DNA from 3 places in the Micromonospora sp. NPDC049107 genome. Region 1 is predicted to be linked to each of the others. Evidence: riboswitches for the same ligand, from Rfam matches in the RefSeq annotation. Region 1 holds a riboswitch; each other region holds the start of a gene.

Region 1 (9,779 bases):
TTCCCGGGCAACCCACCGGCTACCTGGCGCACAAGGGCGTCGTCGACCCGGTCGGCGGTCACCTCTACATCGCCACCAGCGACACCGGCGGCCCGTACGACGGCGGCAAGGGCGACGTCTGGAAGTTCACCCGGTCCACCGGGGCCTGGACGCGGATCAGCCCGATCCCCTCCACCAGCGGCGACGACTACTTCGGCTACAGCGGGCTGACCATCGACCGGCAGCACCCGAACACGCTGATGGTGGGCACCCAGGTCTCCTGGTGGCCGGACGCGATCTTCTTCCGCAGCACTGACGGCGGGGCGAGCTGGACCCGCATCTGGGACTTCACCAGCTACCCGCAGCGGTCCAAGCGCTACACCATGGACATCAGCTCGGTGCCCTGGCTGACCTTCGGCACCAACCCGGCGCCCCCCGAGGAGACCCCCAAGCTGGGCTGGATGAACGAGTCGGTGGAGATCGACCCGCACGACTCCAACCGCATGATGTACGGCACCGGGGCCACCATCTACGGCACCACCGACCTCACCAAGTGGGACACCGGCGGTCAGTTCACGATCCGGCCGATGGTCCGGGGCCTGGAGGAGACGGCCGTCCTCGACCTGGTCAGCCCACCCAGCGGCGCACCCCTGATCAGCGCGCTCGGCGACGTCGGCGGCTTCCGGCACACCGACCTGGACACCATTCCGTCGATGCTCTTCACCCAGCCGGTCTTCACCAGCACCACGAGCCTGGACTACGCCGAGAGCAAGCCCGCCGTGCTGGTGCGGGCCGGCAACTTCACCGACTCCGACCGGCCCAACGACAGCCACGTCGCCTTCTCCACCGACGGCGGGGCCACCTGGTTCCAGGGCACCGAGCCGTCCGGCGTCAACGCCGGCGGCACGGTCGCCGCGGCGGCCGACGGCAGCCGGTTCGTCTGGTCGCCCGGCGACGCGGGCCAACGCGTCGTCTACGCGGTCGGCTTCGGCAACTCGTGGGCGCCGTCCACGGGCATCCCGGCGAACGCGACGATCGAATCCGACCGGGTCGACCCCAACCGGTTCTACGGCTTCAGCGGCGGCCGGCTCTACCTGAGCACCAACGGCGGCGCGAGCTTCACCGCGACGGCGGCGACCGGCCTGCCCACCTCCGACGTGCGCTTCAAGGCGTTGCCCGGCAAGTCGGGCGAGCTGTGGCTGGCCGGTCCGGGCGGGCTCTGGCGGTCCACCGACTCCGGGGCCAGCTTCACCAAGCTGGGCGGCGTCAGCGCCTCCGGCAACGTCGGGTTCGGCAAGGCCGCGCCGGGGCGGACCAACCCCGCCGTCTTCCTCTACGGCACGGTGGACGGCCAGCCCGGTGTACACCGCTCCGACGACGGCGGCACGACGTGGGTACGCATCAACGACGACCGTCACCAGTACGGCAACCCGACCGAGGCGCTGACCGGCGATCCCCGGGTCTACGGGCGGGTCTACCTGGGCACCAACGGTCGCGGCATCCTGGTGGCCGACCGCACCGGCGGCACGCCGACGACGCCGCCTCCCACCACGCCGCCTCCGACCACGCCGCCTCCGACCACGCCCCCTCCGACCACGCCCCCTCCCACCACGCCCCCTCCGACCACGCCCCCTCCGACCACGCCCCCTCCGACGACGCCGCCTCCGGTTGGTGGGTGCGCGGCGACCTACCGGGTGACCGGCTCGTGGACGGGCGGTTTCCAGGCCGAGGTCGTGGTCAGCAACCCCGGCACCAGGCCCATCGCGGGCTGGACGCTCGGCTGGACGTTCCCCAACGGCCAGCGCGTCAGCCAGCTCTGGGGCGGCACCCACACCCAGACCGGGGCGGTCGTCTCGGTTGTGGACAGCGGCTGGAACGGCGCGCTCGCCCCCGGGGCCAGCACCACGATCGGCTTCCTCGGTTCCTGGACCGGCACCAACTCGCCGCCGGCCTCGGTGAGCTGCACGAGTCGCTGACCCGGTGGCCCGGCGTCGTCCGGGCCACCCGAGAACACCGGTCCGCCGGGGTTGCCTGAGGGGTCCGGCACCCCGGCGGACCGGGCGCACATTCCGCCCAGCACCGCCACCGGTACGCGAGCGGGCCCCGCCGACGCGATGTCGACGGGGCCCGCTCGGTGTACCGGTGGCTAGTCGTCCAGGCCGACGGGGGAGTTGGGGCGGTCGACGTCGACGAACTCGACGTCGTCCACCGCGCGGTCGTCTCGACTGCCGGCGGCGCGAGCGGCGGAGCCGACGGCCCAGCCGACCGCCGCGCCGACCAGCGCGGCGCCGATCAGCAGCGTCCACGGCAGCGCCGGCTGGCGTCCGGCGAGCGCGTCGAAGGCGCGCGCCGCGCGACGCCGTGCCTCCTCCGCCGCCGAGCCCACCAGGTCACCGGCGCCGTCGGCGAGGTCGCCGCTGCTGCGACGGGCCGACCGCGCGGTGTCCCGGACGCTGTCGCCCGCGGAGCTGACGGCGGAGAGCAGCTGCTCCCACGCCTGGTCCGCGATCCGCTCCGGCTTACTTCGCCGGTCCAGTAGGTTGGTTCCGAACATCGTGGTTACCTCCTCAGGTGCCGAAGCCGCCGGCCACTTCGGACCTCGGCGTCCGTCCAGCGCGACACGGTTCGCTGACTGCGCAGTGCCCCGGGCCGGTGGCGCGCAAACCCGGCCCCGAGTGGCGCACCCGTCGGGGGTCAGCGCACCGCCACCGCGGCCACGCCGCGTGCGAAATCGTCGTCATCGTCATCGTCGTCGTCTCCGCCGCCGAAACCGCAGGCCAGTACGAGGGCGAGCAGCAGACCGACGCCGGCCAACCCGGCCAGTCGCTTGATCATCGAAGGTCCTCTCCGTCACGGTGGGTGTTCCGGGCCGATGCTAGGAAGCGTCGGCAACCACGCTGGCGGGTCGGGCCGGGACCGCTGGCGCGACACGCCGGTCCCACGCGGGGCGGGCGTACGGGACGGCACGGATGTCGGGCCTGCCGGACCGCGACCGCTACCCTGGTCCGGCGACGCGTCGGTTCCGACCGATCGTCGACTGATCAGATAACGAAAAGTATTGAATGATCAGATGCCGAAAAGTGGGGATATGGGCGACTTTGTCCGCTCGGATCCGTGAATTGCTCATCCCGAGGGGTGGCGACCGAGGCCGTTGGAGGAATACTCTCGGTCGCGGCCCGCGTACTGATGAGGCGCCCGGGGGACGGGCGGGTGGAGGTGCTCGCGTGAGCCTGTCGATCGTGAAGTCGGTCCTGTCCGGTGGTGTCGTCGAGATCGCCCCGCGGGGTGAGATCGACGTCGACACAGCGTACGAGGTGCGAGAGGCGATTGCGGAGGTGCTGGCCAAGAGCCGTCCGCTGCGCATCGAGCTGAACATGAGGCTGGTCACCTTCATCGACTCCGTGGGCATCAGCGCCATGGTCGCCGGCTTCCAGACCGCCGAGGTCAGTGGCGTCAAGCTGGTCGTCACCGAGCCGAGCCGGTTCGTGCACCGTCAGCTCTGGGTGACCGGCCTGCTCGGTCTCTTCGGCGCACCGGAGCCCTACTTCGCCGGGGCCGCCACCCCCGAGGTGCTTCCCGGCGCCTGAGGCGCGGGCGGCCACCGTCAGGCCTGCGCGTCCGGACCGGTCAGGTCCACGTCGGTCACCTCGGTGACTGCCCGGATCGCCGTGACCGACGCGTAGCCGGCGGCCAGCAACGCCACGTCGGTGCCGGGCTGCGCGGCCTGCCCGGGCTCCTGCAACGAGGCGGCGCAGAGCACCACGTCGACCCCGAGGGACAGCACCAGTCCGTCCGGCCGTTGCCAGCCCAGGGCGGCGTACGGGACGATCGTGCGACCAGCGACGTCGGGAGACGGTGTGTTCGGCAGCGATACCTTCAGCTACACCGTCCAGGCCCGCTGCTCAGTCGCCGAGGCGGCGGCGCTGTTGAGCGACCTGACCCGTCAGGGTGAACTGCATCCCCTGATCGTGCGGGTGCGCGAGGTGCCGCCCCGCCCGGGGGCCCGCGCCAGCTACACGATCAACGACAGGCTGGTCGCCGGCCCGCTGCGCTTTCGCACCACGTACCACGCGGACGTGCTGGTCAGCGAGCCCGACGAGATCGTCACCGTGGCCCGCCAGTGGCCCGCCACCACGGTTCGCAACCACACCCGGCTGCGCGCCGAGCCGGACGGTCTGGTCCGCATCGACGTCGACATCACCCTGCGCGCGCCGACACCCCTGTTCCGGTACGCCTTCGGTCAGGCCCGCGCCGCCCACCTCGCCCTGGCCGCGCGCCTCGGCGCGGCCCTCGACGACCCCGCGCCGTGAGCCCTCGGTCCCGCGCCCACTACTTCCTTATTGGTGCGTGACGTGGCGTCACGGGGCGCGCAGGGCGATCCCGCGTCGTGCCGCCGGCGGGTCGGCGTCCCCAGGGCTTGTACGTCGACAGGACCGTCGCGATGATCATGAGGCTGGTCGACACCGCGGGCGCGATCACCAGGTCGGCGCGGTCCCGCGTCGGTAGCGCGGCGCCCAGCGCGGCGGCGTGCCGCAGGTTCGGCGTGAGCAGGAACAGCACCAGCCCGACCATCACTGTGGTGATCACGAGCTTGATCACCACCCAGCGGTAGCGCAGCAGGCCCCAGGGGGTGAGCAGCGCGCTGGCGACACCGACGAGCCACACGAGCACGCTCAGCGGCGCGAAGAGCACGGTGCCGACGAGCCCGGCGACCGGGTAGACCACGGCCGGGTCGGCGCCGCGCTGTGCCGCGATGCCGAGGGTGAGTAGCACCAGGTCGGCCCCGAGCCAGCCGAGGGAGGTGACCAGGTGCAGGGTGAGCAGGGCCTTGCGCGTGCGGGGCGCGATTCGCGGCATACCCGAATGCTCCCGGCCCGACCCCGCGTGGTCGTCCGACCAGCGACGACGTCCGGGGTACGCCCGCTGACGTACCCCGGACGGCGTCGGTGGTCAGTACACCGACAGGTGCACGTGGTTGGTGTGGTCGCTGGAGGGGTCGCCGTTCCCCCCGCTGTACGACTTCCAGCCGCTGCTGGGTAGCCAGATCTGCTTGAACCAGATCACGTAGAGCACCGCGAGCCGGTCGGCGTTGCGGATGAAGTACGCGGCCAGGTTGTTGCCGTACGTCTTGTCGCCGCCGGTGGCGATGCCGCCGAAGCCACCCTTCTGCGCGGCGAAGTCGCAGGCCCGGCCCTTGGGGTGCTCGCCCGAGCCGCCGTTGCGGTGACAGGAGACGTACCGGGTGAAGCCGGCGGCCTTGGCCTGGTTGAGCGCGTGCAGGGTGCGGGGGGTGATGCAGCCGCTGGCCGGGGTGGGGTCGTTGATGCTGCACGACTCGGATGGCCAGGAGCCGTCGGAGTTGCGCGGTGCGGGCTGGGCGTTGGCGGTGGAGGTGCCACGGTTGGAGCCGGTGTCGGTGTCGGCGGCGGCGCTGGCGCGTGCCTTGTCGTTGGCGACCGTCAGGGCCCGCTCGGCCTGCTCCTTGCGCTTGGCCATCACCTCGACCTGCTTACGCTGCTCCCGGATCTCGCCGTCGAGGGCGACGCGGGTGCGGTTCGCCTCGTCCCGGGTGGCGTGCAGGTCGCGCAGCACCCGGTCCTCGTTGGCGGCCACCACGTCGAGGGCGGCCGCCCGGTCCATGAAGCCCTCGGGGGTGTTGCTGTTGAGCAGGGCCGAGACGGTGCTGAGTCGGCCGGTGCGGTACGCGACGCCGGCGATCTCGCCGACCTTGCCGTTGCGTACGGTCATCTCGGCCTCGGTGTCCTTCAGCTTGACCGCGAGCTGCTGTTGCCGCTGGATGGAGGTGTCCAGCGCGCGCTTCGCGTCCAGGTAGCCCTTGCTGGCCGCCTCGAGCTGGGCCCGTAGCGCCGGGGTGCCGCCCTCCTCGTCGCCGTCGGGCGCGGCGGCGGCCCGCAGGCCGGCGGGGGGAGCGGCGGTGGCGGCGCCGACCGGAAGCGCGACGCCGAGGGTGACCATCATGACGATCAGTGCCGCAAGCCGGGCGGCGGGTGGTCGTGCTGGTGCCACTACGCATGTCCTTCCGTCAGCCGCCGACCGGGTTAGCTGACGGGTTCGGGACGGAAGATCCCTACCGCTGACGCGGATGCACCCCAGGAACATGGTTCCCCGGTTCGCCCTGTCGGGCGATTAGGCGACGGCCGCCACCGGCGCCGGGAGGCGCCGCCGGGTGGTGGCCGGGACAGAGCCTACCGGTGCTGGTGGGGTCTGTGCAGCCGATGTGACGGAAGGTGCCGGCACCATCGCGAAGGATGACGGTCACCACTCGACGGAACCGCAGGCGCCCGGGGCGGCACCGGGTTCGGTCTGCAGCGTGGCGTGCTCGATGCGGAAGTCGTCCCGCAGGGCGGTACGCGCCGCGGTGAGCACCGCGCCGACCTCCGCGCCGGGCGCCATGGTCAGGTGCGCGGAGGCCACCTCCATGCCCGAGGTGAGCGTCCAGACGTGCAGGTCGTGCACCTCGACCACGCCGGGCACCGCGGCCAGTCGGTCGTGCACGGCGGTGACCTGGAGGTGTTCCGGGGCGGCCTGCACGAGGATGCGTACGGCGGCCCGCCCCAGCCGCCAGGTGCGCGGCAGGATGAACACGCCGATCGCGACCGCGACCAGCGGATCGGCCCACCACCAGTCGGTGACGGCGATGAGCAGCGCAGCGCCGATCACGCCGAGCGAGCCGAGCAGGTCGCCCAGCACCTCCAGGTAGGCGCCCTGGAGGTTGATGCTCTCCCGGGCGCCGGCGCGCAGCAGCCCGAAGGCGACCACGTTCGCGAGCAGGCCGAGGATGGCCACCGTGAGCATCGGACCGCTGAGCACCCGGTGCGGGTCGCCGAACCGGCCGATCGCCTCGATCACCACGTAGACCGCCACGCCGGAGAGCAGGACGGCGTTGGCCAGCGCGGCGAGAACTTCGAGGCGGTAGAGCCCGAAGGTGCGTTGCGGGTCGCCGGTGGCCCGCCGCGTGGCGGTGATCGCGGCGAGCGCCATCCCGATGCCGAGTACGTCGGTGAACATGTGCCCGGCGTCGGAGAGCAGCGCCAGCGAGCCGGTGTGGAAGGCGGTCACCGCCTCGACCACCATCAGGGCAGCGAGCAGTCCGAAGGCCGCCCAGAGCCGTCCGCGATGCTGGTGGGCGGCGTTGGCGACCGACCCGTGGTGGTGGTCATGTCCTGCTCCCACGAGACCCACCCTCCGACGTCGCCCGGGACCCGGTCAAATGTATGCTCACATCGCTATGTGTGCAAGTGTAGGGCGAGGGCCGGCCCCTGGGCGCGCCAACCCGACGGTCAGCCGGTCGGGTCGACGGTGGTGAGCCGCTGGGTTGCCCGGGAGAGCGCCACGTAGAGCGTGCGTACACCCGAGCCCGGATCGGCCCGGATCTCGCTGGGGGCGACCAGCACGACCCCGTCGTACTCCATGCCCTTGGCCTCCAGGCTGGTCACCACCTGCAAGCGCGTCGCGCCGAGCGCGTCGAGCCAGCCGGCGACCTCGTCGCGGCGGGTGACCGGCGTGATCACCCCGACCGTGCCGTCGACCTCGCCCAGCAGGCCGGTGGCCGCCTGTACGGCCGCGGCCTGGAGCCCGGCGGGCGGCACCACCAGCTCGACCGGGTCGACGCCGGTGGAGCGGACGGCCCTCGGCAGGGGCAGGTCCGGATAGAGCCGGCGGATCTCCGCCGCCGCCACCGCGAAGATCTCCGCCGAGTTGCGGTAGTTGGTGGTGAGCGTGAACTCGTGCCGTTTGCGCCGGCCCAGCGCCTGGTCGCGGGAGCGGGTCAGCTCCTCGGGGTCACCGGTCCAGGCGGTCTGCGCCGGGTCGCCCACCACCGTCCACGAGGCCAACCGCCCACGCCGACCGATCATCCGCCACTGCATCGGCGAGACGTCCTGCGCCTCGTCGACGACCACGTGCGCGTACTCCCGGTAGTCCTCCGGCCGCTCCCGGGCCGCCGCGCGGGCGGCCCGCTGCCGGTCGGCCGCGGTGCTCAGCTCACGAACGCCGCCCGCGAGCTGGAACGGGTCGCGCCGGGCCCGCGCCGGTTTCACCGGCTTGCCGAGCAGCGCGTCCAGCTCGTCGAGCAGCGCCACGTCCGCGATGGTCAGGCCCGCACTGTCCAGACTCTGGTACGCCGTGCCGAGCAGCCGGATCTCCGCGCCGGAGAGGATCCCGCCGGCGTACCGGCGCAGCCGATCCGGTCGAGCCAGCCAGCCCAGCACGTGCCGGGGGTGCAGGCGCGGCCACCAGGCCTTGAGGAACTCCCGGAACTCCGGCCGCTCCGCGATCTCGTCCTCGAAGGCCCGCTGCTCGGGCAGCCGGCCGATGTTCACGCGCCGGGCCTGCGCCCACAGCGCGGCGAAGACACCGTCGAAGCCGGCGCGGCGAACCTCGTTGCGCCGGGCGCCCCGGTGCAGCGCGCGGTCCCGGATCGCGTCCAGCTCGCGGCGGTCCAACCGCAGCAGCCCGCCCCGGTAGAGCAGGCGCAGCTCGCCAGGAGCCCCCGGCACCGCGTCGCGGGCCGCCCGTTCCAGCACCCGGCGCATGCGCAGCGAGCCCTTCACCGCCGCCACCTCGGGCGGGTCGGTTCGGGTGGCCGTCATCCCCGGGAACAGGGTGCCCAGCGAGTGCAGGGTCGCGGTGTCCTCGCCGAGCGACGGCAGCACCGAGGCGATGTACTCGACGAAGACGGTCGACGGCCCGACCACCAGGATGCCGCCACCGGCGTACCGGCTGCGGTCGGAGTAGAGCAGGAAGGCCGCCCGGTGCAGGGCGACCGCCGTCTTGCCGGTCCCCGGGCCGCCCGCGACGATCGTCACCCCGGAGCCGGGCGACCGGATCGCCTCGTCCTGCTCCCGCTGAATCGTCGCCACGATGTCGCGCATGCCGCGACCGGTGGCCCGGGAGAGGGTGGCCAGCAGCGCGCCGTCACCGACGACCGTCATCCCCTCCGGGGCCGCCTCCGGATCGAGCAGGTCGTCCTCGATGCGGGTGACCCGCTCCCGCTGGGACTGGATGGTGCGGCGACGCACCACGCCCAGCGGCTGCGCGGGGGTGGCCTGGTAGAACGCCGACGCGGCCGGCGCCCGCCAGTCGACGACGAGGGTGCTGGCGTCCTCGTCACGGATGCCGAGCCGCCCGACGTGCAGCACCTGCCGGTCGCGCAGGTCCAGCCGGCCGAAGACCAGGCCCTCGTGTTCGGCGTCGAGGGTGTGCCGCCGCTGAGCCGCGTGGAAGACCATCGCGTCGCGTTCGACGAGCGCGCCGAACGTGCCCACCCGCGCCATCCGGTAGCCGTCCCGCTCGGCGCGCACCGCCGACTGCCGTAGCTCGGCCAGTCGGGCGTACACCCGGTCGAGGTGCCGTTGCTCGACGGCGATCTCCTGCTCCAGGGCGGTCTGGTCGGTCAACGCACGCTCCTTCGATGTCGCCGGCAAGCGGCGCGAACCGCGCGGGCCAACCGCAGAAGGGTACGGCCCCCGACCCGACCCGCCGCGCCCGAGGTGCGCGAACGTGCTCAGCGACCCGCCGCGACGGCGCTCACGACCGGCCCGTGCGGCGGGGGTGCGCCGTTCGGGCCGGGCCCGTGCGGCGAGGGTGCGGCGCTGGGGCCGGGCCCGTGCGGCGAGGGTGCGGCGAGCACCCGGCCCAGGACGCCGGTCAGGGCCGCGTTCACCTCAATCGGACGCTCCATCATCAGCATGTGGCCGGCGCCCGGGCAGACGGTCAGCTCGGTGGCCGGCAGGACGGCGGCGATCGACTCGGCGCACGGCGGCGGGGTCAGCCGGTCC
Region 2 (9,779 bases), on a different contig from region 1:
CGACTCGCGGCTGGCCGCCGAGATCATCTTCGACCGGGGGCTGGGTGACCTCTTCGTCGTCCGGACCGCCGGGCACACCACCGGGCCAGAGGTGCTGGGCAGCGTCGAGTACGCGGTGGCCGTCCTCGGTGCTCCGCTGGTGGTGGTGCTCGGGCACGACTCCTGCGGCGCCGTGCAGGCGGCCCGCGAATCGGCGGCCACCGGCATCGCGCCCCCGGGACATCTCCCAGCGGTGGTCGACGCGGTGCTGCCCAGCCTGCGACGAGCCACGGCCGAGGGCGTGCACGACATCGACGGCATCGTCGACATCCACATCGCGCAGACGGTCGAGACGCTGCTCGGGCAGTCGCCCGTGCTGGCCGACGAGGTGGCGCGGGGGCGGTGCGCGGTGGTGGGGATGTCGTACCGGCTCGCCGCCGGGGCGGTGCGACCCGTGACCCCCGTACCGGCCGGCGACGCCTCGGACGACCCGGCCGCGACCGCCGCCGCCTGACACGCGACGAGGGCCGCCCCGCTCGACGCGGGACGGCCCTCGAACTGTTGAGCGTCGGATCAGAGCAGCGACATGTGTACGTGGTCGGTGTGGTTCGATGGCCCGCTGTACGACTTCCAGCCGGTCGCCGGGAACCAGATCTGCCGGTTCCAGATCACGTAGTAGATGCCGAGCCGGTCGGCGTTGCGGATGAGGAACGCGGCCACGTTGTTGCCGTACATCCGGGTGTCGTCGTTGTGCCACGGGCTGAAGCCGCTCTTCTGCAACGACCAGTCACAGGCGCGACCCTTCGGGTGCTCGTACGGTCCACCGTTGCGGTGGCAGCCCACGAACCGGTTGAACCCGGCCCGCTTGACCTCCTTGTACGCGTGCAGCGTGCGCGGCGTGACGCAGCCGGAGGTGGTCGGGTCCTTCTCGCTGCACGACTGGGGCTTCCAGTCGCCGTCGGCGGTGCGACCCGGGCCGATCCGGGCGACCGGGGAGGTGGCGTCCACCAGACCGCCGGTGAAGCCCTTGCCGCCGACCAGCGCGAGCGCCTTGTCCGCGTCGCGCTTGTCCTTCGCCATCAGCGCGGTCTGCTTCTGCTGCTCCCGGACCTCGGTGTCGAGGGCCAGCTTGGCCTCCTCGGCGCGGGACTTCACCGCGTTGACCTCGGCGAGCTTCTTTTCGTTGACCATGTTCATCTCGTCGAGCGCCGCGGCCCGCTGGACGAACGAGTCCGGGGCGTCGGCCTCCAGCAGCATCGCGATCGCGCCGACCCGTCCGGTCCGGTACGACTGAGCGGCGATCTGCGCGACCTGCGGGGCCAGCGCGGCCAGGTCGGCCTTCGCCCGGTCGACCTCTGCCGCGAGTTCGACCTGCCGCTTCTTGGACTTGTCCAGTTTGGACTTGGCCGCCACGTAGTCCCGGTTGGTCTGCTCGATGACGTCGGTGAGCAGCTTGGGCTCGTCGCCGTCCTCCTCGTGCCCGGACGGTGTGGGGGTCGTCGGGGCGGCGTGGGCCGGGAGGGGTCCGGCGAGCACGGTCAGCGCGGCGAACACGGCCACCACGGGCGTCAACCAGCGGCGTAGGGGTGCCGTCACAATCTTCCCTTCCGTCGACCGCCGACCGGGTTAGCTGACGGGTTCGGGGCGGAAGTGGCCCCTACCGCTGTCGCGGATTCACCCCAGGTACCTGGGTCCCCGGCTCGCCGGTTGGCGATTGGGCGGTGGCACCGCAGGCGCCGCTGCGCGCCTTCGTCGGTGACCGGCAGCGAGGTTACCCGAGAGTCCACCGCCTGAGCTACGTCCTGATGCCGACTAAAAGCGTCATTTCGCCATGGCGTTGAGTGACCAGTGACGCGGTTCTCAGGGCGGGTGCCCGATCCGGTCACGCTGAGGAGTGTCACCATGCCGTATCCGTGCTCCTGTTCGGCTCTGGCCACCCGGTGGTGGCGGTGGATGGGGGTGTGTTCCGCTGTGGATCGGGCCGGTCGGCCCGATCCGTCGGCGGGGAACTGAGAGCGGCGAGCGCCTCCGCGCGGTCCGCGCGGGGGCGCGGTGGCGGGGCGTCCGCGTCGGGCGTGGCCGTCGACCCGGCCGCGGTCACCACCGCGGCCAGCCCGGTGGTGAGGGGTACGGCGGCGATCAGGCCGAGGGTGGCGACCGCGCTGCGGACGATTTCCTGTGCGAGGAACTCGCTGGTCAGAATCTGCCCGATGGGGCGCGAGTCGGCGGTGAGCAGAAGCAGCAGCGGCAGTGACGCGCCCGCGTACGCCAGCACGATGGTGTTGACCGTGGAGGCGATGTGCGCCCGGCCGACCCGGGTGGCGGCCCGGTAGAGCTGTCGTCGACCCAGCCCGGGGTTGGCGTTCGCCAGCTCGGTGACGGTGGCGGCCTGGGTGACGGTCACGTCGTCGAGTACCCCGAGTGAGCCGATGATGATCCCGGCGAGCAGCAGGCCGCGCAGGTCCACCTCCGCCTGGAACATCGAGAGCGTGGTGGCGTCCTCGCTGCCGAAGCCGGTGAGCTGGGTGGCGGCCGTGGCGATGGTCGCGAGGACGCCGGTGAGCACCAGGCTGCCCAGGGTGCCGAGGACCGCGACGGAGGTCTGCGCGGTCACCCCGTGTGTCAGGTAGAGCACCACGAACATGATCAGGGCCGCGCCGACCACCGCCACCAGCAGCGGTGACCGGCCCGCGCCGATGGCCGGCAACACGAAGGTGAGCAGGATGGCGAAGCTGGCGGCCAGGCCGGCGAGCGCGGCCAGACCCCGCCACCGGCCGAACGCGACGATGGCGGCGGCGAAGACCCCCACGAGCCACACCAGTGGCGTCCCGCGCTGGTGCTCGGCGATGTTCCAAGTGCTGAGGGTGGGATCGGTCGGATCGGTCAGCTCGACCAGGACGACGTCGTCGCCCACCTCGACCCGAGGCGCTCCGGGGCCGGCGGGGACGGGCGTGCTCACCTGCCGGTCGGCGCGCGGCCCGTCTTCGAGGAGTACGTCCACCGTGCCGCACGGCCCGCCGCTCGGCGTGCCCTCCGGGCTCGTCGAGGGTGGGCACGGTTCGGTCACCACCCGGGTCACCGTGCCGTGGTGGCGCGGCAGATCCGCCCCACCGCCGCTCTTCGGTGCGCCGTCCCGTGGCCACAGCACCACGGCGGCGACGACGGTGGCCACGAAGAGCGGCACCACCGTCGCGATGAGGATCCGTCGTACCCGGGGCGGGGCGGGTCGAGCGGAATGGCTGTGGTCGGAACCCAATGCGAGACTCCCAACGATCCGGTGCGGGGTACGTGCCGGCGGCCTCTGCGGTTCAGTTCCGCCGGACGAACGCGGGCACGAGCGCGTCGGTTCGCCGCCTGACGACCCGGCAATCACGGAGAGTGATGAAGTGGTCGGGTCGGCGCCGTACGGGGCCGCGCCGTGGCGGCGCCGTCGCCCGTCTCGGCGGCGGGATCCGGTGGGTCATCGCTGGACGATGCTAACCAGCGCGGCGGGGGGTCGCAGGTCGTGCGGACGTGTCGGGGGAGTCGAACCGCTGACACCGCCCCGGGCGCGGCGGATGGTGGAGTCATGCCTGAGCCACCCACCGAGCACCGACAGCACGACAAGCACGCCGGGCACGACAAGCACGCCGGGCACGACAAGCACGCCGGGCACGACCCGGCCCTGTTCCGTCGGCGGTTCTGGGTCTGTCTGGTGCTCACCGTGCCGGTGGTGCTGACCAGTGACCTGGTGGTGGACCGGCTCGGGCTCCGGCTGGACGCGCCGGGTCGCTCCTGGGTGGGGCCGGTGCTCGGTTCGGTGGTGTTCCTCTGGGGTGGCTGGCCGTTCCTGGTCGGCGCGGTACGTGAGATCCGGGACCGCGCGCCGGGCATGATGCTGCTGGTCGCGATGGCGATCACCGTGGCGTACACCGCGTCGCTGGCGACCAGCCTGGGCGCCTTCGACCTGGACTTCTGGTGGGAGCTGGCCGCGCTGGTCACCATCATGCTGCTCGGGCACTGGCAGGAGATGAAGGCCATCGGGCAGGCCCGTGGGGCGCTCGCGGCACTGGCGGCGCTGCTGCCCGACGAGGCCGAGCGGGTGGCGGCGGACGGGCGGGTCGAGCGCGTACCTGTCGACGGGCTGCGGGTCGACGACGTGGTGCTGGTCCGACCCGGGGGTCGGGTGCCGGCCGACGGCCGGGTCGTCGACGGCGACGCGGAGTTGGACGAATCGATGATCACGGGCGAGTCGCGCCCGGTTGCCCGGTCGGCGGGCGATCGGGTGGTGGCCGGCACGGTCGCCACCGATTCGGCGATCCGGGTCCGGGTCGAGGCGCTGGGCGACGAGACCGCGCTCGCGGGCATCCAACGCATGGTCGCGCAGGCGCAGCGCTCGGGCGGGCAGGCTCAACTGCTCGCCGACCGGTTCGCCGCCGCGCTCTTCTACGTGGCCGCCGGTACCGCCGTGCTCACCCTGGTGGTCTGGACCGCGCTCGGTGAGCCCGACGAGGCGGTGGTGCGTACCGTCACCGTTCTGGTGATCGCCTGCCCGCACGCGCTCGGCCTGGCCATCCCACTCGTCGTCGCGCTCTCCACGGCGCTGGCGGCGCGAAGCGGGATCCTGGTCAAGGACCGGCTCGCGTTGGAGCGGATGCGGACCGTCGACGCGGTGCTGTTCGACAAGACCGGCACGCTGACCCGGGGCGCGCACGAGGTCACCGACCTGGTGACGGCCCCCGGCGTGGGCCGGGACGAGGCGCTGCGGATCGCCGCCGGTGTCGAGTCCGACAGCGAACATCCGCTGGCCCGCGCGATCGTGGCGGCGGCCGGACCCGGTGGGCCGGCCCGTGCCGGCGGCTTCCGCTCGCTGCCGGGTCGCGGGGTGCGGGCCATCGTCGACGGTACGGAGTACGCGGTGGGCGGGCCGACCCTGCTGCGTGAGCGGGGTGGACCGCTGTCGGACGAGCTGCGGGAGGCGACCGGCCGCTGGTCGTCACGCGGTGCCGTGGTGCTGTATCTCCTGCGGTTGCCGGACACGGTGCTCGGGGCGTTCGCGCTCACCGACGCGGTGCGGCCGGAGGCCCGCAAGGCCATCGCCGAGCTGCGGGCCGATGGCGTCCGCACCATTGCCATGATCACCGGGGACGCGCGGTCGGTGGCCGAGTCGGTCGCCGCCGACCTGGGCTTCCGGGCCGGGGTGGACGAGGTCTTCGCCGAGGTGCTGCCGGCCGACAAGGACAGCCGGGTGGCGGAACTCCAGCGGCGCGGGCTGACCGTGGCGATGGTCGGTGACGGGGTGAACGACGCGCCGGCGCTGGCCCGCGCCGACGTGGGCATCGCGATCGGGGCGGGCACCGACGTCGCGATCGAGTCCGCCGGGGTCGTGCTGGCGTCGTCCGACCCGCGTGGCGTCGGGGCCGTGGTCCGGCTCTCCCGGGCGTCGTACCGCAAGATGCGGCAGAACCTGGCCTGGGCTGCGGGCTACAACGTGGTGGCGCTGCCGCTGGCGGCGGGGGTGCTCGCCGGGGCCGGGGTGGCGCTGAGCCCGGCGGTGGCGGCCGTGCTGATGTCCGCGTCCACCATCGTGGTGGCGCTCAACGCGCAGTTGCTGCGCCGGGTACGTCTCGATTCCGGGCGGGAGTGAGGCGCTCAGCCGCGCTTCATGAGTCGGCCGACGGCCGCCATCATCTCGCTGGCCATCTCGTCGGCCCGACCCTCGGCCGCCCCCTCGTGCATGCAGTGCCGAGCATGCCCGTCGAGCAGGCCCAGGGCCACCTTGTCGAGCGCGGCCTGGATCGCGGAGATCTGGGTGAGCACGTCGATGCAGTAGCGGTCCTCGTCGACCATCTTTTCGATGCCCCGGACCTGCCCCTCCACCCGGCGCAGGCGCGCGAGCAGTTGGTCCTTGCTGGCGGTGTACCCGCGGATCGGTGTGGGTGCGGTCATGGCGACGAGGATAGCGTACCCCTGGGGGGTATGGTAGCGTCCGTTCCTGCCGGCATACCCCCACCGGGTACCGGTACTACGAGAGGAGACGTCCGATGGTCGACACGACGTACCAGGTCAAGGGCATGACCTGCGGGCACTGCGTCAGCGCGGTCAGCGCCGAGGTGGGCGCGATCGAGGGCGTACGCGACGTGCGGGTCGACCTCGCCACCGGCCAGGTCACCGTCAGCAGCGAGCAGCCCGTGGACACCGGGGCCGTCCGGGCCGCTGTCGACGAGGCCGGCTACGACCTCGTCGAGGCGTGAGCGGAGGTCCGCGATGACCACGGTGACCAGGCTGGGCGCGTTCGCCCTCGGTCTCACGGCGGTCTTCGGCGCGGCGTACGGGGTCGGTCGGGTGGTCGACCCGGTCGACCCGGTAACCCAGAACCGGCCCGACGTCGCCCACACCTCGGGCCTCACCACGAGCGGCGAGGCGGCCGACCTCGTTCCCGGCGGGTTGCTCGTCTCCGACCGGGGCTACACGCTCCAACCGGTGACCGCGCCCGCCGGCCAGTTCGCGTTCCGGATCGACGGGCCGGACGGTCAGCCGGTCACCAGGTACGACGTCGCGCACGACAGACGGATGCACCTGATCGTCGCCCGCCGGGACCTGTCCGGCTTCCGGCACGTCCACCCCGATCTCGCCCCGGACGGCACCTGGCGGGTCGCCACCCCGCTGGCCGGCGCCGGGCAGTGGCGGGCGTTCGCCGACTTCACCCCGACCGGGGGCGAGCCGTTGACCCTCGGCGTGGACGTGGCCGTCCCCGGCGAGCTGACCGAGCGGACGCTGCCCGCCCCGGCGACCAGCGCCACCGTCGACGGTTACACCGTCACCCTGGCCGGCACGCCGGAGCCCGGCCGGACCTCGGCGCTCACCCTGACGGTGAGCCGTGCCGGGCAGCCGGTCACCGACCTGGAGCCCTACCTGGGTGCGTACGGGCACCTGGTGGCGCTGCGTCGGGGCGATCTGGCGTACCTGCACGTGCACCCGGACGGGACGCCCGGCGATGGACGCACCCCGCCCGGCCCTGCCGTCACCTTCCACGCTGCGGTGCCCTCGGCCGGCGCCTACCGGCTCTACCTCGACTTCCAGCACGGTGGGCAGGTGCACACCGCCGAGTTCACCATCCTGGCGGGCGCTGCCTCGGCCGCGACGGGCGAGCCGACACCGACCGGCGGGACCGACCACGGCACCCCCGGGCACGGGCACGACTGACGGGACTGGACGATGACCACCACCAGCAGCAGACCGCTGCCCGAGGCGCCGAACCGGATCGAACTGGCGATCGGGGGGATGACCTGCGCCGCGTGCGCGGCGCGGGTCGAGAAGAAGCTCAACCGGATGGACGGGGTGAGCGCCACCGTCAACTACGCCACCGAGAAGGCGACCGTCCGGTACGCCGACGACGTCACCCCGGACGACCTGATCGAGACCGTCCAGAAGACCGGCTACACGGCGGCCCTGCCGACGCCGCCGACCGCCGAGCCGCCGCCGCAGGACCCGCTGCGCGGTCCGCGTACCCGGCTGTGGGTCTCGGCGGTCCTGAGCGTGCCGGTGGTCCTGCTGGCCATGGTGCCGCCCTGGCAGTTCGACTACTGGCAGTGGCTCTCGCTGACGCTGGCCGCCCCGGTGGTCGTCTGGGGTGGGCTGCCGTTCCACCGCGCGGCCTGGACCAACCTGCGGCACGGCGCGGCCACCATGGACACGCTGGTCTCGATCGGCACGCTCGCCGCGTTCGGGTGGTCGCTGTGGGCGCTGTTCCTCGGTGACGCCGGTATGCCCGGGATGACGCACCCGTTCCGTTTCGCCATCACCCGCGGCGACGGCGCCGGCAACATCTACCTGGAGGCCGCCGCCGGGGTCACGGTGTTCATCCTGGCCGGTCGCTACTTCGAGGCCCGGTCCAAGCGGACCGCCGGCGCGGCCCTGCGCGCCCTTCTCGACCTCGGCGCGAAGGAGGTGGCGGTGCTGCGGGACGGGGTCGAGACCCTGGTCCCGGTGGACCGGCTCGCCGTCGGTGACCGGTTCGTGGTCCGTCCCGGCGAGAAGATCGCCACCGACGGTGTCGTCGACGAGGGCACGTCCGCCGTGGACGCCAGCATGCTGACCGGTGAGTCGGTGCCGGTCGAGGTCGGTCCGGGCGACGCCGTGGTCGGCGCGACGATCAACGCGGGCGGCCGGCTGATCGTCACCGCCACCCGGGTCGGCGCGGACACGCAGCTCGCCCGGATGGCCGACCTGGTCGAGCAGGCGCAGAGCGGCAAGGCGGCGGTGCAGCGGTTGGCCGACCGGATCTCCGGGGTGTTCGTGCCGATCGTCATCGCCCTGGCCGTGGGCACCCTCGGCTGGTGGCTCGGCACCGGGGCCGGTCCGACCGCCGCGTTCACCGCCGCCGTGGCCGTGCTGATCATCGCCTGCCCGTGCGCCCTGGGTCTGGCCACGCCGACCGCGCTGCTGGTCGGCACCGGTCGCGGGGCCCAGCTCGGTGTGTTGATCAAGGGACCGGAGGTGCTGGAGTCGACCCGCCGGGTCGACACCGTCGTGCTGGACAAGACCGGCACCGTGACGACCGGTCGGATGACCCTGGTGGGCGTGGTGCCGGCCAGTGGCGAGGACCGCGCGGAGCTGCTCCGGCTCGCCGGTGCGGTGGAGGCCGCCTCCGAGCATCCGATCGCCCGTGCCGTCGCGGTGGCCGCCGCCGAAGCGGGCGAGCTGCCCCGGGTGACCGGCTTCGCCAACCTCGAAGGGCTGGGCGTGACCGGCACGGTCGACGAGCGGGTCGTGCTGCTCGGCCGGGTCCGGCTGCTGCGCGAACGCGGTGTCGAGGTGCCGCCGGAGGTCGAGTGGGCCGTGCGGGACGCCGAGGCCGCCGGTCGTACGGCGATCGTCGCGGGCTGGGACGGGCGGGCCCGGGGCGTGCTCGCGGTCGCCGACGTGGTCCGGCCCACGAGCCGGGCGGCTGTGGCGCGGCTGCGCGCCCTGGGGCTCACTCCGGTCCTGTTGACCGGCGACAACACCACCGTGGCCCGGGCGGTCGCCGCCGAGGTGGGCGTGGACGAGGTGATCGCCGAGGTGCTGCCGGCCGGCAAGGTGGACGTGGTCAAGCGGCTCCAGGCGCAGGGGCGCTCGGTGGCGATGGTCGGTGACGGCGTCAACGACGCGCCGGCGCTGGCCCAGGCCGACCTGGGGCTCGCCATGGGCACCGGCACCGACGTGGCGATCGAGGCGTCCGACCTGACCCTCGTCCGGGGCGACCTGGACGCCGCGGTGGACGCCATCCGGCTGTCCCGGCGCACGCTCGGCATCATCCGGGGCAACCTGTTCTGGGCGTTCGGCTACAACGTGGCGGCCCTGCCGCTGGCCGCCGCCGGGTTGCTCAATCCGATGATCGCCGGCGCCACCATGGCGTTCTCGTCGGTCTTCGTGGTGGCCAACAGCCTGCGGCTGCGCCGCTTCCGTTCGGCCGCTGGCGAACTGTGACGACCGCGATGGTTGGACCGGTGACGACGGGGGTACCTCTGAGTTCGTAGCGACGCTTGCGATGGAGGTTGGCAATGGGATTCGACGACAAGGTCAATAACGCCACCGAGGACGCGGCCGGCAAGCTGAAGGAAGGCGCCGGTCGGGCCACCGACAACGAGCAGCTCGAGGCCGAGGGTCGCGCCGACCAGTCCACGGCCAAGCTCAAGCAGGCCGGCGAGAAGATCAAGGACGCCTTCAAGAGCTGACGTACGACGTAATCCGCACGCCGGGCCGGTGATCATCACCGGCCCGGCGTGCTGTCGTGTCCGGGGCGCCGAACCCTGAGATCCCCCTGATTCCGTCTTCGT
Region 3 (9,779 bases), on a different contig from region 1:
GGCCCAGCTCGTCGAGGATGCCCAGCGCCGCCCGCCAGCTCCGCGCCGCTTCCGCCGGGTCGCCGGCGTCGACCAACGCCTCCGCCAGGTGCGTCAGCGTGTCCGCCTCGTAGTACCGGTCCCGGAACTCCCGGTACAGCGCCAGCGCGTGCCGGTAGGCGACCACCGCCTCCGCTGGTCGTCCGGCGCGGTGCTGCGCGTAGCCGAGGGTGTCCCACGTGGGCGCCTGGCCCTGCCGGTCGTCGAACTCGCGCAGCAGCTCCAGCGCCTGCTGGCACGCCTCAACGGCGGCGTCGTGCTCGCCGAGCTGGGCCCGGTACCAGCCGACCGCGTTGAGGGCCATCGCCTGCCCGTAGCGATGGCCCGCCTCGCGGTACAGCGCCAACGCCGCCTCGGCATGCCGGACCACCTCGGCTCGCCGGCCCTCCCGGTCGGCCACCTCGGCGAGATCGAGGTAGGTGTGCGCCTGGTTGGCGGGGTCGCCCAGCTCGCGGAACAGCTCCAGCGCCCGCCGGAGCTGACCGGGCGCCTCGTCGAGCCGGCCCAGCCGGGCCTGCGCCCGCGCCAGGCTGCGGTGCGCGTACGCCTGCCCGACCGCCGCGCCGCCGCGCCGCGCCGCCGCCAGCGCCGTCCGCTGCACCGCCAACTGGTCGTGCCAGCCGCCCTGGCGGTCCAGGAAACTGGTCAAGCTCCACGCCAGCTGCCAGGCGTGCCGGTCGGCGCCGCTGGCGGCGCACCGTTCCACGAGCGCGATCAGCACGTCGCGCTCGCGCGTGAACCACGCCATGGCCTCGTCGTGGTCGCCGAACTTCTCCGGCCGCACGCCGGCGACGGCCGGGGCGAGGGTGATCGGATCCCAGTGCGGATGCAGCAGCACGGCCGCGGCGTGCGCGCTGTGCAGGTAGTGGTCGAAGAGTCGGCCGCGCGCCTCGGCCCGGTCGCCGGCCGGGTCGTGCTCGGCGGACAGTTCGGCCGCGAACGCCCGCAGCAGGTCGTGCATGGCGTACCGGTCCGGGGCACGTTCCAGCATCAGGTGCGCATCCGCCAGCTCGGCGAACGCCGCCTGGACGGCCCGCCGGCCGGCACCGACGAGACTGACCCCGGCCGCCGTACTCACCGTCACGTCCGTGCTGCCGCCGACCAGCCGGAACAGCCGCGCGGTCGGCACCGACAGCAGCCGGTACGACCAGGACAGCGCCGCCCGCACGCTGCTGTCGTGGTCGCCCGTGTCGAGCCCGTCCAGCCGGCCGCCGGCCCGGAGCTGCGCGCCCAACTCGGCCAGCGGCAGGTGGGGCCGGACCACCGCCCGCGCCGCCACCACGACCAGGGCCAGCGGTAGCCGGTCACAGAGTCGGACCAGATCGTCGACCGCGGCCCGCTCCGCCTCCGCCCGCGCCCCGATCCGCGCGTACAGCAGGGCCTGCGCGTCGTCGGCGCTGAGCAGATCCAGCACGACCGCCTCGGCGCCCTCGGTGGCCACCAGACCGGTGAGCCGATCCCGGCTGGTCACCAGCACCAGGCAGCCGGCCGCGCCCGGCAGCAGCGGCCGTACCTGCGCGGCGTCCCGGGCGTTGTCGAGCAGCACCAGCACCCGCCGACCGGCGAGCAGGCTGCGGTACAACGCGGTCTGCGCCTGCTCGTCCGCCGGCACCTCGCGCGGCGGCACCCCGAGCGCGGCCAGGAAGCCCCGGACCACCTGCTCCGCGCTTCGGACGACGCCGCTGTGGCTGTAGCCCTCCAGATTGGCGTAGAGCTGCCCGTCCGGGAACTGCCCGGCGACCCGGTGCGCCCAGTGCACGGCGAGGGCCGTCTTGCCGACCCCGCCCGCTCCGGAGAGCACGGCCAGCGGGACGGCCCCGGGTCGCTCCTCGGCGGACGCCCGCAGCGCGTCCAGACGGTCCAGCTCCGAACGCCGCCCGGCGAAGCCCCGGACATCCGACGGCAACTGCGCGGGGACCGGGCGGTCCGGCCGCGACGGGGCGACGATGACCGCGGCGGCCGGCACGGGGGACACCTCCGGGGTCGGCGAGGTGACCTCGCCGCGCAGGATGGCCTGGTGTAGCTGGCGAAGCTCGATGCCCGGGTCCACACCGAGCGCGTCGGCGAGCCGGTCCCGCAGTCGGGCGTAGTACGTCAGTGCCTGCGCCCCGCGACCAGCCGCGACCAACGCGTGCAGCAGCACGGCGGCGACCGGTTCGTCGAGCGGGTGCTCGTCGGCGAGCCGGGTCAGCGGATCGATCACCGCATCCGGCTCGCCCCGTCGCAACAGCCCACGGGCCCACTGCACGACGGTGTCGGTGTGCCGGCGGTGCCAGTCCTGCCGGACCCGGGCCGCCCACTCGCCCGGCAGCCCCGCCAGCGGCTCGCCACGCCACAGCTCAAGCGCCCTGCGCAGCAGTTCCACCCGTTCGGGGTCCCCGTCGGGCAGCCCGTCGGCACGCTGCCGCAGCGCGTCGAAGTGCGGGCCGTCCACTGTCTCCGGTGGCAGGTCCAGCAGGTAACCACCCGACCGTCGCGCCAACACGTCCGGCGCGCCCGCGTCGGCCAGCACCCGGCGGAGCCGGGCGAGGTAGACGTGCAGGTTGTGGCGAACCCGGGGCGGCGACGCGTCGCCCCAGACCCGGTCCACCAGAGCGTCCAGGTTCACCGGTCGGCCCACGTCGACCGCCAGTGCGGCCAGGACGGCGCGCTGGCGGGCCGCTCCGGCATCGACCGGACGGCCGTTCGCCCAGACCTCGACCGGCCCGAGGACCCGAATCTCCATGAACCGCCGCTCGCTGCACCGCCGGTCGCCCCACCGGCACCCCCGGGACAGCCGGATTGAGGTTCCGGCAGGAATTCGTCGACCTTCCGCGCAGATCATCGTTGCTACAAGGACATCGATCAACGTGATGTCGGCAACTCGACTCGCGGCCGGTTCCGGTCGTGACGACACCGGAGGTCACCATCGTGCGAAGTGCTCTGCGAAGGCTCACGTCCGCGCTGCTCGGTACGATCGCCGTGGGCGCCACGCTCGGCGTCGCCCCGAGTCCGGCCCAGGCCAACTACGCCTGCCCGTCGGGTCTGCTCTGCCTGTACGCCGGGGCCAACTTCAGCGGCGACATCTTCCTGCTCGACGGTCCGTACAACGGATGCAACGACGTCCCGCTGCCCTCGTACTTCCGCAACCGGGCCCAATCGATCATCAACAACCGGCCGTCCGGCACCGTCTCCACCTTCTGGGACAACGCCAACGCCACCGGCCTGCTCGGCTACCAGCACGCCTATGGCTACCGGGCGAACCTGGCGTACGACTCGGCCGCGATCGGGGGGAACTGGAATCAGCGGATCGAGGCGGTCCGGGTCTGCTGATCCATGAGCGTCGCCGCGCAGGGGGGGAGCCGGCGACGCCGCACCGGGGGAGGGGCCGCCACGGCGCCGGCCGGAGTCCGCGAGGGCTCCGGCCGGCGCTGTACGGCGGTCAGCCCGGGTAGTAGCAGACGTTGGGAATGACCGGGCCGCCGTTGACCCCGAAGATCGCGAAGCCCATGTAGGCACGTGTCTGCGGGCCGTACTCGCCGTCCTCGGCGATGTTCGCGTACACGATGTCCTCATTGATCTTGTGCTGGGCGTACCGGACGGCGTCCCGGGTCTTCGGACCGTAGTTCCCGTCCAGGCTGAGCGACCGCGCGTAGCAGTTGTTCAGCGCCTCCTGGAGCACCAGCACCGCGGAGCCCGAGTGGCCGTAGGTGAGGTAGCAGCTTTTGTTTCCGGTCTGCCAGCCGACGGTGGGCACGTGCATGTCCGCGCCGCCCGGGTAGCCGCCGACCCGGTAGAAGGTCAGGCTGGTGCACGGGCTGGACGCCTGTGCGGCGGTCGGCGCGGACAGCGTCAGGCCAGCGCCGGCCAGTAGGGCTACGAGGACGGCTGCGGCGCGGCGACGGCCGTTGCGACTCTGCTGGAGCGGCATGATCTCCTCCTGGGGTGTCGTTTCCGGGATGGACCCGGTGTGCTCCAGAGCATCGCTACCGCCCGTCTACGGTTTCCTGTCCGAACGTCAATTCACCGGGACGGCAGGCCCTGATCGGAAACGGTCCATGATGGCCGCTGCACAGGTGGACGTCGTCCGCAACCGCTGGCCGCAGCGCCCCGCGTGAGCCGGTGAACAACTTCACAAGCGGTGGGCGACCGTCACCCACCGTGCCTACCGTCGGTCGGGTCCACCACCGTGGACGCCGCGACCGGCAACGCCAAATCCTGCCCCCGGTCGTCGGAAACAGAACCCGGGCAGGAGCGGGGGACCCAACGTTCCTCGGTGCATGTCACCTCGGGGTGAAGCCGCCAGCGCGCGGCCGGGCTCCTCGGCCCGAACCCGACAGCTCACCTCGCCGGCGTGGAGGAATGATCCATGACGTCTGCGTACACCCCCCGTCATCGACGGGTCACCACCCGCCGCGTCGCCGTCGGTACCCTGGCGGTCGGCGCGGTCACCGGCGCCGTCGCCCTCTTCGGCCCGGCGGCCCCGGCCCAGGCCGGTGTCAACTGGGACGCGATCGCCCAGTGCGAGTCCGGCGGCAACTGGAAGATCAATACCGGGAACGGCTACTACGGCGGGCTGCAGTTCTCCCAGGGCACCTGGGCCGGCTACGGCGGCACGAAGTACGCCGCCCGCGCCGATCTGGCCAGCCGTGGCGAGCAGATCGCGATCGCCGAGAAGGTGCTCGACGGGCAGGGCATCGGCGCGTGGCCGACCTGCGGCCGCAAGGGCGGCTCGTCGGGCGGTACCTCGACGAAGTCCACCGCGAAGTCCCCGACGAAGTCGACCTCCAAGTCGTCGACGTCCACCTCCGGCAAGGAGCGGCCGGCACGCGGCGACCAGCCGGCTACCCGTGGTCACGAGCGGACCGCCCCGGCGGCCGGCGGCGACACGTACGTGGTCGCGCCGGGGGACACCCTGTCGGAGATCGCCGAGCGGCACCCCCGCAGCGGCGGCTGGCAGGCCCTGTACGAGCGCAACCGTCAGCTGATCGGCGCGGACCCGGGCCTGATCTTCCCGGGGCAGCGGCTCGCTCTCTGACGTACGTACCGACGAACGCTCGGCCGGGTCACCGGCCGAGCGTTCGTTCGTCTGGCGCTGTCCTCGCGGGACGGGTCACGCCGCCGAGGCGGCCGACCTCGCCTCGCGGCGGGCCATCACGTCGCCGTTCCAGCCCCAGCGCTGCGCCGGCGCGGCGGCCTCGGCCGTCCAGCCGGTGCCGCCCCCGCCACCGTCGATGGCCGTCTCGACCGAGTCGGGGGTGCTGCGGGCCAGTCGCAACGACTGCTCGGCGGTCGTACGCGCCGCACACGGCCAGGACTGGCCGGCGCACTGGAGGTTGCGGCAGCGACCCTCGTCGTCGGCCTCGTGGGCCTCGAGCACGTCGACCGCGAGCTGCCAGAGCAGCGGGTCGGTCACGTCGCCCGGACGTTCGGCACGACGGCTCGGTCGGTTGCTGGTCTCGTCGGACATGGGCCCCCCTCGTCAGGCTTTCCCCTCAAGACTTCACCTGTGTGCGGCCGGCTAAACCGCCGACCTGCTGTGATGTGTCTCCGGTCGCAGCAACCGGGGCGCTCTAGTCCGGCAATAGCGGCATCTCGACACCGGGAGCGCGGCCGAGCAGCGCCGCCCGGGTGAGCGCCGTCGAGCCGAAGCGGTCGCGGACCGCGTCCACGGCGGCGTCCAGGTCGGCCCCGGTGTTGGCTTGGAACGGCAGCTCCGGCTGCACCGGGTTGTCGTCCAGGTTGCCGACCGAGACGCCGAGCAGGGTGACCCCGCGCCGGTCGATCTCCGGTAGGGCGGCCCGCAGCAGTGTCCGGGCGGCGGCGAGCAGTGCGGTGGTGTCGGCGGTCGCCTTGGCCACGGTGTGCGAGCGGGTGGCGCGGGTGTAGTCGCCGAAGCGGAGTCGCAACACCATGGTGCGTCCGGACCGTCCGGCCGCCCGCATCCGTCGGGTGACCCGGTCGACCAGACCGGCGAGGATGGCGTCCAGTTCCTCCGGCGCAGGTGGGGTACGCCCCAACGCGTGCTGCGCGCCCATCGAGCCCCGCCGCCGGCCCACCTGCACCGCCCGGGGGTCGCGGTTGTGGGCGAGAGCGTGCAGGTGCAGGCCGGCGCCGGCCCCGAGCAGGGACACCAGCGCGGCCTCGCCGAGCCGGGCCACGTCCGCGACGGTACGGATCCGGCGTTCCCGCAGCTTCGCGGCGGTGACCGGACCGACGCCCCAGAGCCGTTCCACCGGCAGTGGATGCAGGAACGCAGTCTCGGCGTCGGGGGCGACAACCAGCAGCCCGTCCGGCTTCGCCACTGCGCTGGCCACCTTCGCCAGGAACTTCGTCCGGGCCACACCCACCGTGATCGGCAGGCCGACCCGGTCGCGGACCTCCCGGCGCAGCCGCTGGGCGATGTCGGCCGGTGTGCCGACCAGCCGGCGCAGCCCGCCCACGTCGAGGAACGCCTCGTCGATGGAGAGCCCTTCGACCAGCGGCGTGGTCTGTCGGAAAATCTCGAACACCGTCCGGCTGGCCTGCGTGTACGCCGACATCCGGGGCGGCACCACGATCGCGTCCGGGCAGAGCCGTCGTGCCTGCTGACCCCCCATCGCGCTGCGCACACCCCGCGCCTTCGCCTCGTAGCTGGCGGCCAGCACCACGCCGCCGCCGACGATCACCGGCCGTCCGCGCAGGCGCGGGTCGTCACGCTGCTCGACCGACGCGTAGAAGGCGTCCAGGTCGGCGTGCAGGATGTGGGCGTCGTGCGACACGTACACATGTTCGCATGACGGCCGGTCGTCGCGGCAGTGAGCTGGGAGAACGCCCGCTCAGTCGAGGCAGAACTCGTTGCCCTCCGGGTCTGCCATGACGATGTGACCGGCGCCGAGCGGGGGAGCGGGCTCGTGTCGGGCGAGCCGTGTGGCACCCCGAGCGGTGAGCCGGTCGGCCTCCGCCTCCAGGGCCGCCATCCGGTCGTCACCCGTCAGCCCCGGCGCGGCCCGCACATCGAGGTGGACGCGATTCTTGGCCTGCTTGCCCTCCGGCACCCGCTGGAAGAACAGCCGTGGCCCCGCCCCCGTGGGGTCGACCACCGCCGACGCGTCGTTGCGTCGCTCCGGCGGCACGCCCATCGCGTCCAACGCGGCCTCCCACGAGTCGAAGCCCCCGGGCGGGCCCTGCAACTCGTAGCCGAGGGTGTCGGCCCAGAACGCCGACAGGGCGGCAGGATCGGCAGCGTCGAACGTTATCTGCACTTCACGGGCCATAGCAGCATCCTCGTTCCCGGTCCGGTCGGTCATGTCGCCATCCTCTCGCGACGGACCGACAGGATCGTTGCGACAGCGGGTGCGGTCCGGTCACAGGTCGTCGAAGGGGCGGGCGTAGCGGAATTCGCCCCGGATCGATCCGTGCCAGGCGGTCAGCGGTCGGGCCATGAAGTACTGCGGGCCCCACGGCTGCGGCGGGGTGACGCCCAGCTCGACGGCCGGCCGGAACCCGAAACGCGGGTAGTACTCGGGGTGCCCGAGGAGCACCACGAGCGCCTCGTCTCGGGCGTCGGCGGCGCCCAGGACCGCGTGCATCAGGGCGCTGCCGACCCCGCGTCGCTGCCAGCCGGGCAGCACGCCGAGCGGCCCGAGACCCAACGCCACCGGCGCACCGGCCACGCGGGCCCGCGTGGCCACCACGTGACCCACCACCAGGCCGTCCGTATCGACCGCCACCAGGGAGTACGCGGGCAGCCACCCGTCGTCGACGCGCAACGCGTCCACGAGCGTCGCCTCGACCGGCAGGCGACCGTCGCCACCGCCGTCGGTGCTCCTGGTGGCGGTGTCCGTGCTGGGCCCGTGCTCCGGATCGTGGTCCGGATCGTGGTCCGGCCCGTGGCCCGGATCGTGGTCCGGATCGTGGTCCGGCCCGTGGCCCGGATCGTGGTCCGGCCGGTGGCCCGGATCGTGCTGCGGCCCGTGCTCCGGATTGTCGGCAGGGCCGTGGTCGGCGGCGGCGAAGGCCGCGGCGTGCACGGCCCGGATGGCGTCGATATCGGCGGGGGTCTCACGTCGGATCAGCACCGCGCCACCATAGGTCGGCCGGGAACACGACTCCACGAGTTATTCGCGCGGCGCCGGATGACGCCGAAGGAGACTCTGGCGGACCCGCTTCTTGGGGGGTGTCGGATGGCACCGCAGAGGCCTCGGGGCGGAAGCACCACAAGAAGCGTGATGCCTGTGAGTCATCAAGATGACTCACAGGCATCACGCTCTTCGGGCGGCGGGCCGGTGGGGCGCGGGCCGGTGGGGCGGTAGGCCCGGCGGCGGTTGGCGGCGGCCCGGTGGCCCGGTGGCCCGGTGGGCCGGTTGGGGCGGTAGGCAGGTTGGCGGCGGGCCGGCGGGCCGGTAGGCGGCGGGCCGGTGGGGCGGTAGGCAGATTGGCGGTGGGCCGGTGGGGCGGTAGGCAGATTGGCGGTGGGCCCCGTGGGCGGCGGGGCGGTGGGCGGGATCAGCCGACGGCGGTGGGTGACGGCGGGGCGCTGCCGCCCTGGGGCGCCTCCGGGATCATCAGCCGGATGATCTCTTTCTGGTCGGCAGGGGAGGGCAGGCCCCAGTGCGGGCGGTACCCGTACACCTCGTGCAGTGGGGTGGAGCCGGTGCGGCCGTCCAGGATCTCCACGGCGTCCGTGCCGATCAGGCCGGGGTGTTCCACGCCGCAGGCCTCGGCGACCTTGGTCAGGTCCCGGCGCAACGTCGCCAGGTAGTTGGCCGCCCGGACGGACTTGAGCGTCGGGTCGAGGCCCCGGGCCAGCCACGCGTTCTGTGTCGCCACCCCGGTGGGGCAGGTGTCGGTGTGGCACTTCTGCGCCTGGATGCAGCCGATCGACAGCATCGCCTCGCGGCCCACGTTGACCATGTCGCAGCCGAGTGCGAACGCCACCACGGCGTTGTCCGGCAGGCCGAGCTTGCCGCTGCCGATGAACACCACCCGCTCGTGCAGGTCGTGTTCCGCGAAGACCTTGTAGACCCGGGAGAAGCCCTGTTGGAACGGGAGCGACACCGAATCGGTGAAGATCAGCGGCGCGGCGCCGGTGCCGCCCTCGCCGCCGTCGACCGTCACGAAGTCGACGCCCCGGCCCGTGTCGCGCATCAGGCCGGCCAGCTCCTGCCAGAAGCTCAGGTCGCCGACCGCCGACTTGATGCCCACCGGCAGGCCCGTCTCGGCGGCCAGCAGCTCCACCCAGTCCAGCAGGCTGTCGCAGTCGGAGAACTCGGCGTGCCGCGACGGGCTCACGCAGTCCCGCCCGGCCGGGATGCCCCGGGTCGCGGCGATCTCGGCGGACACCTTCGCTCCGGGGAGCAGGCCGCCGATGCTCGGCTTCGCCCCCTGGCTCAGCTTGATCTCCAAGGCGCGCACGGGAGCACCGGCGACGAGGTCCTTGAGCCGGTCCAGACTGAACCGGCCGTGTTCATCGCGGCAGCCGAAGTACGCCGTACCGAGCTGGAAGACCAGCTCACCGCCGTTGCGGTGGTACGGCGACAGGCCACCCTCGCCGGTGTTCTGCAGACATCCGGCGAGGGCGGCGCCCTTGTTCAACGCGGTGACGGCGTTGCCGGAGAGCGAGCCGAAGCTCATTCCGGAGATGTTGACCACCGACCCTGGCCGGAAGGCGCGCGCCCGATCCCGGGCCGCGCCGAGCACCTTCGCGCACGGCAGTCGGACGTCGTGCCCGGCCGTCGGCGACGACGGTGGCACGGCCCGGCCGAACGTGCGGTGCTTGA

What was found. A riboswitch is a leader RNA that binds a small molecule or an ion and turns the genes downstream of it on or off. The one in region 1 is predicted to bind cyclic di-AMP.
Region 2: linked by a shared signal. The riboswitch ahead of AB0B55_RS15120 (hypothetical protein) and the one ahead of AB0B55_RS23145 (hypothetical protein) in region 1 are both predicted to bind cyclic di-AMP.
Region 3: linked by a shared signal. The riboswitch ahead of AB0B55_RS17400 (transglycosylase family protein) and the one ahead of AB0B55_RS23145 (hypothetical protein) in region 1 are both predicted to bind cyclic di-AMP.

What each region holds. Positions count from the first base shown of each region.
Region 1 covers NZ_JBEZEC010000009.1:240,325-250,103, forward strand. Annotated here, with positions in the region: gene AB0B55_RS23110 (cellulose binding domain-containing protein) at 1-1,955, shown strand, start outside; gene AB0B55_RS23115 (hypothetical protein) at 2,126-2,533, opposite strand; gene AB0B55_RS23120 (hypothetical protein) at 2,674-2,814, opposite strand; gene AB0B55_RS23125 (STAS domain-containing protein) at 3,204-3,566, shown strand; gene AB0B55_RS23130 (hypothetical protein) at 3,584-3,763, opposite strand; gene AB0B55_RS23135 (SRPBCC family protein) at 3,837-4,289, shown strand; gene AB0B55_RS23140 (hypothetical protein) at 4,309-4,836, opposite strand; gene AB0B55_RS23145 (hypothetical protein) at 4,930-5,958, opposite strand; cyclic di-AMP (ydaO/yuaA leader) riboswitch at 6,012-6,143, opposite strand; gene AB0B55_RS23150 (cation diffusion facilitator family transporter) at 6,256-7,173, opposite strand; gene AB0B55_RS23155 (AAA family ATPase) at 7,281-9,398, opposite strand; partial or broken gene AB0B55_RS23160 (alpha/beta hydrolase) at 9,614-9,779, opposite strand, start outside.
Region 2 covers NZ_JBEZEC010000005.1:300,317-310,095, reverse strand. Annotated here, with positions in the region: gene AB0B55_RS15125 (carbonic anhydrase) at 1-493, shown strand, start outside; gene AB0B55_RS15120 (hypothetical protein) at 553-1,575, opposite strand; cyclic di-AMP (ydaO/yuaA leader) riboswitch at 1,579-1,710, opposite strand; gene AB0B55_RS15115 (YibE/F family protein) at 1,877-3,235, opposite strand; gene AB0B55_RS15110 (copper-translocating P-type ATPase) at 3,548-5,605, shown strand; gene AB0B55_RS15105 (metal-sensitive transcriptional regulator) at 5,611-5,907, opposite strand; gene AB0B55_RS15100 (copper ion binding protein) at 6,003-6,212, shown strand; gene AB0B55_RS15095 (hypothetical protein) at 6,226-7,164, shown strand; gene AB0B55_RS15090 (heavy metal translocating P-type ATPase) at 7,177-9,429, shown strand; gene AB0B55_RS15085 (CsbD family protein) at 9,504-9,677, shown strand.
Region 3 covers NZ_JBEZEC010000006.1:339,153-348,931, forward strand. Annotated here, with positions in the region: gene AB0B55_RS17385 (BTAD domain-containing putative transcriptional regulator) at 1-2,764, opposite strand, end outside; gene AB0B55_RS17390 (peptidase inhibitor family I36 protein) at 2,950-3,351, shown strand; gene AB0B55_RS17395 (peptidoglycan-binding domain-containing protein) at 3,461-3,949, opposite strand; cyclic di-AMP (ydaO/yuaA leader) riboswitch at 4,218-4,388, shown strand; gene AB0B55_RS17400 (transglycosylase family protein) at 4,388-5,056, shown strand; gene AB0B55_RS17405 (hypothetical protein) at 5,132-5,488, opposite strand; gene dinB (DNA polymerase IV) at 5,592-6,779, opposite strand; gene AB0B55_RS17415 (VOC family protein) at 6,837-7,274, opposite strand; gene AB0B55_RS17420 (GNAT family N-acetyltransferase) at 7,365-8,078, opposite strand; gene AB0B55_RS17425 (FMN-binding glutamate synthase family protein) at 8,506-9,779, opposite strand, start outside.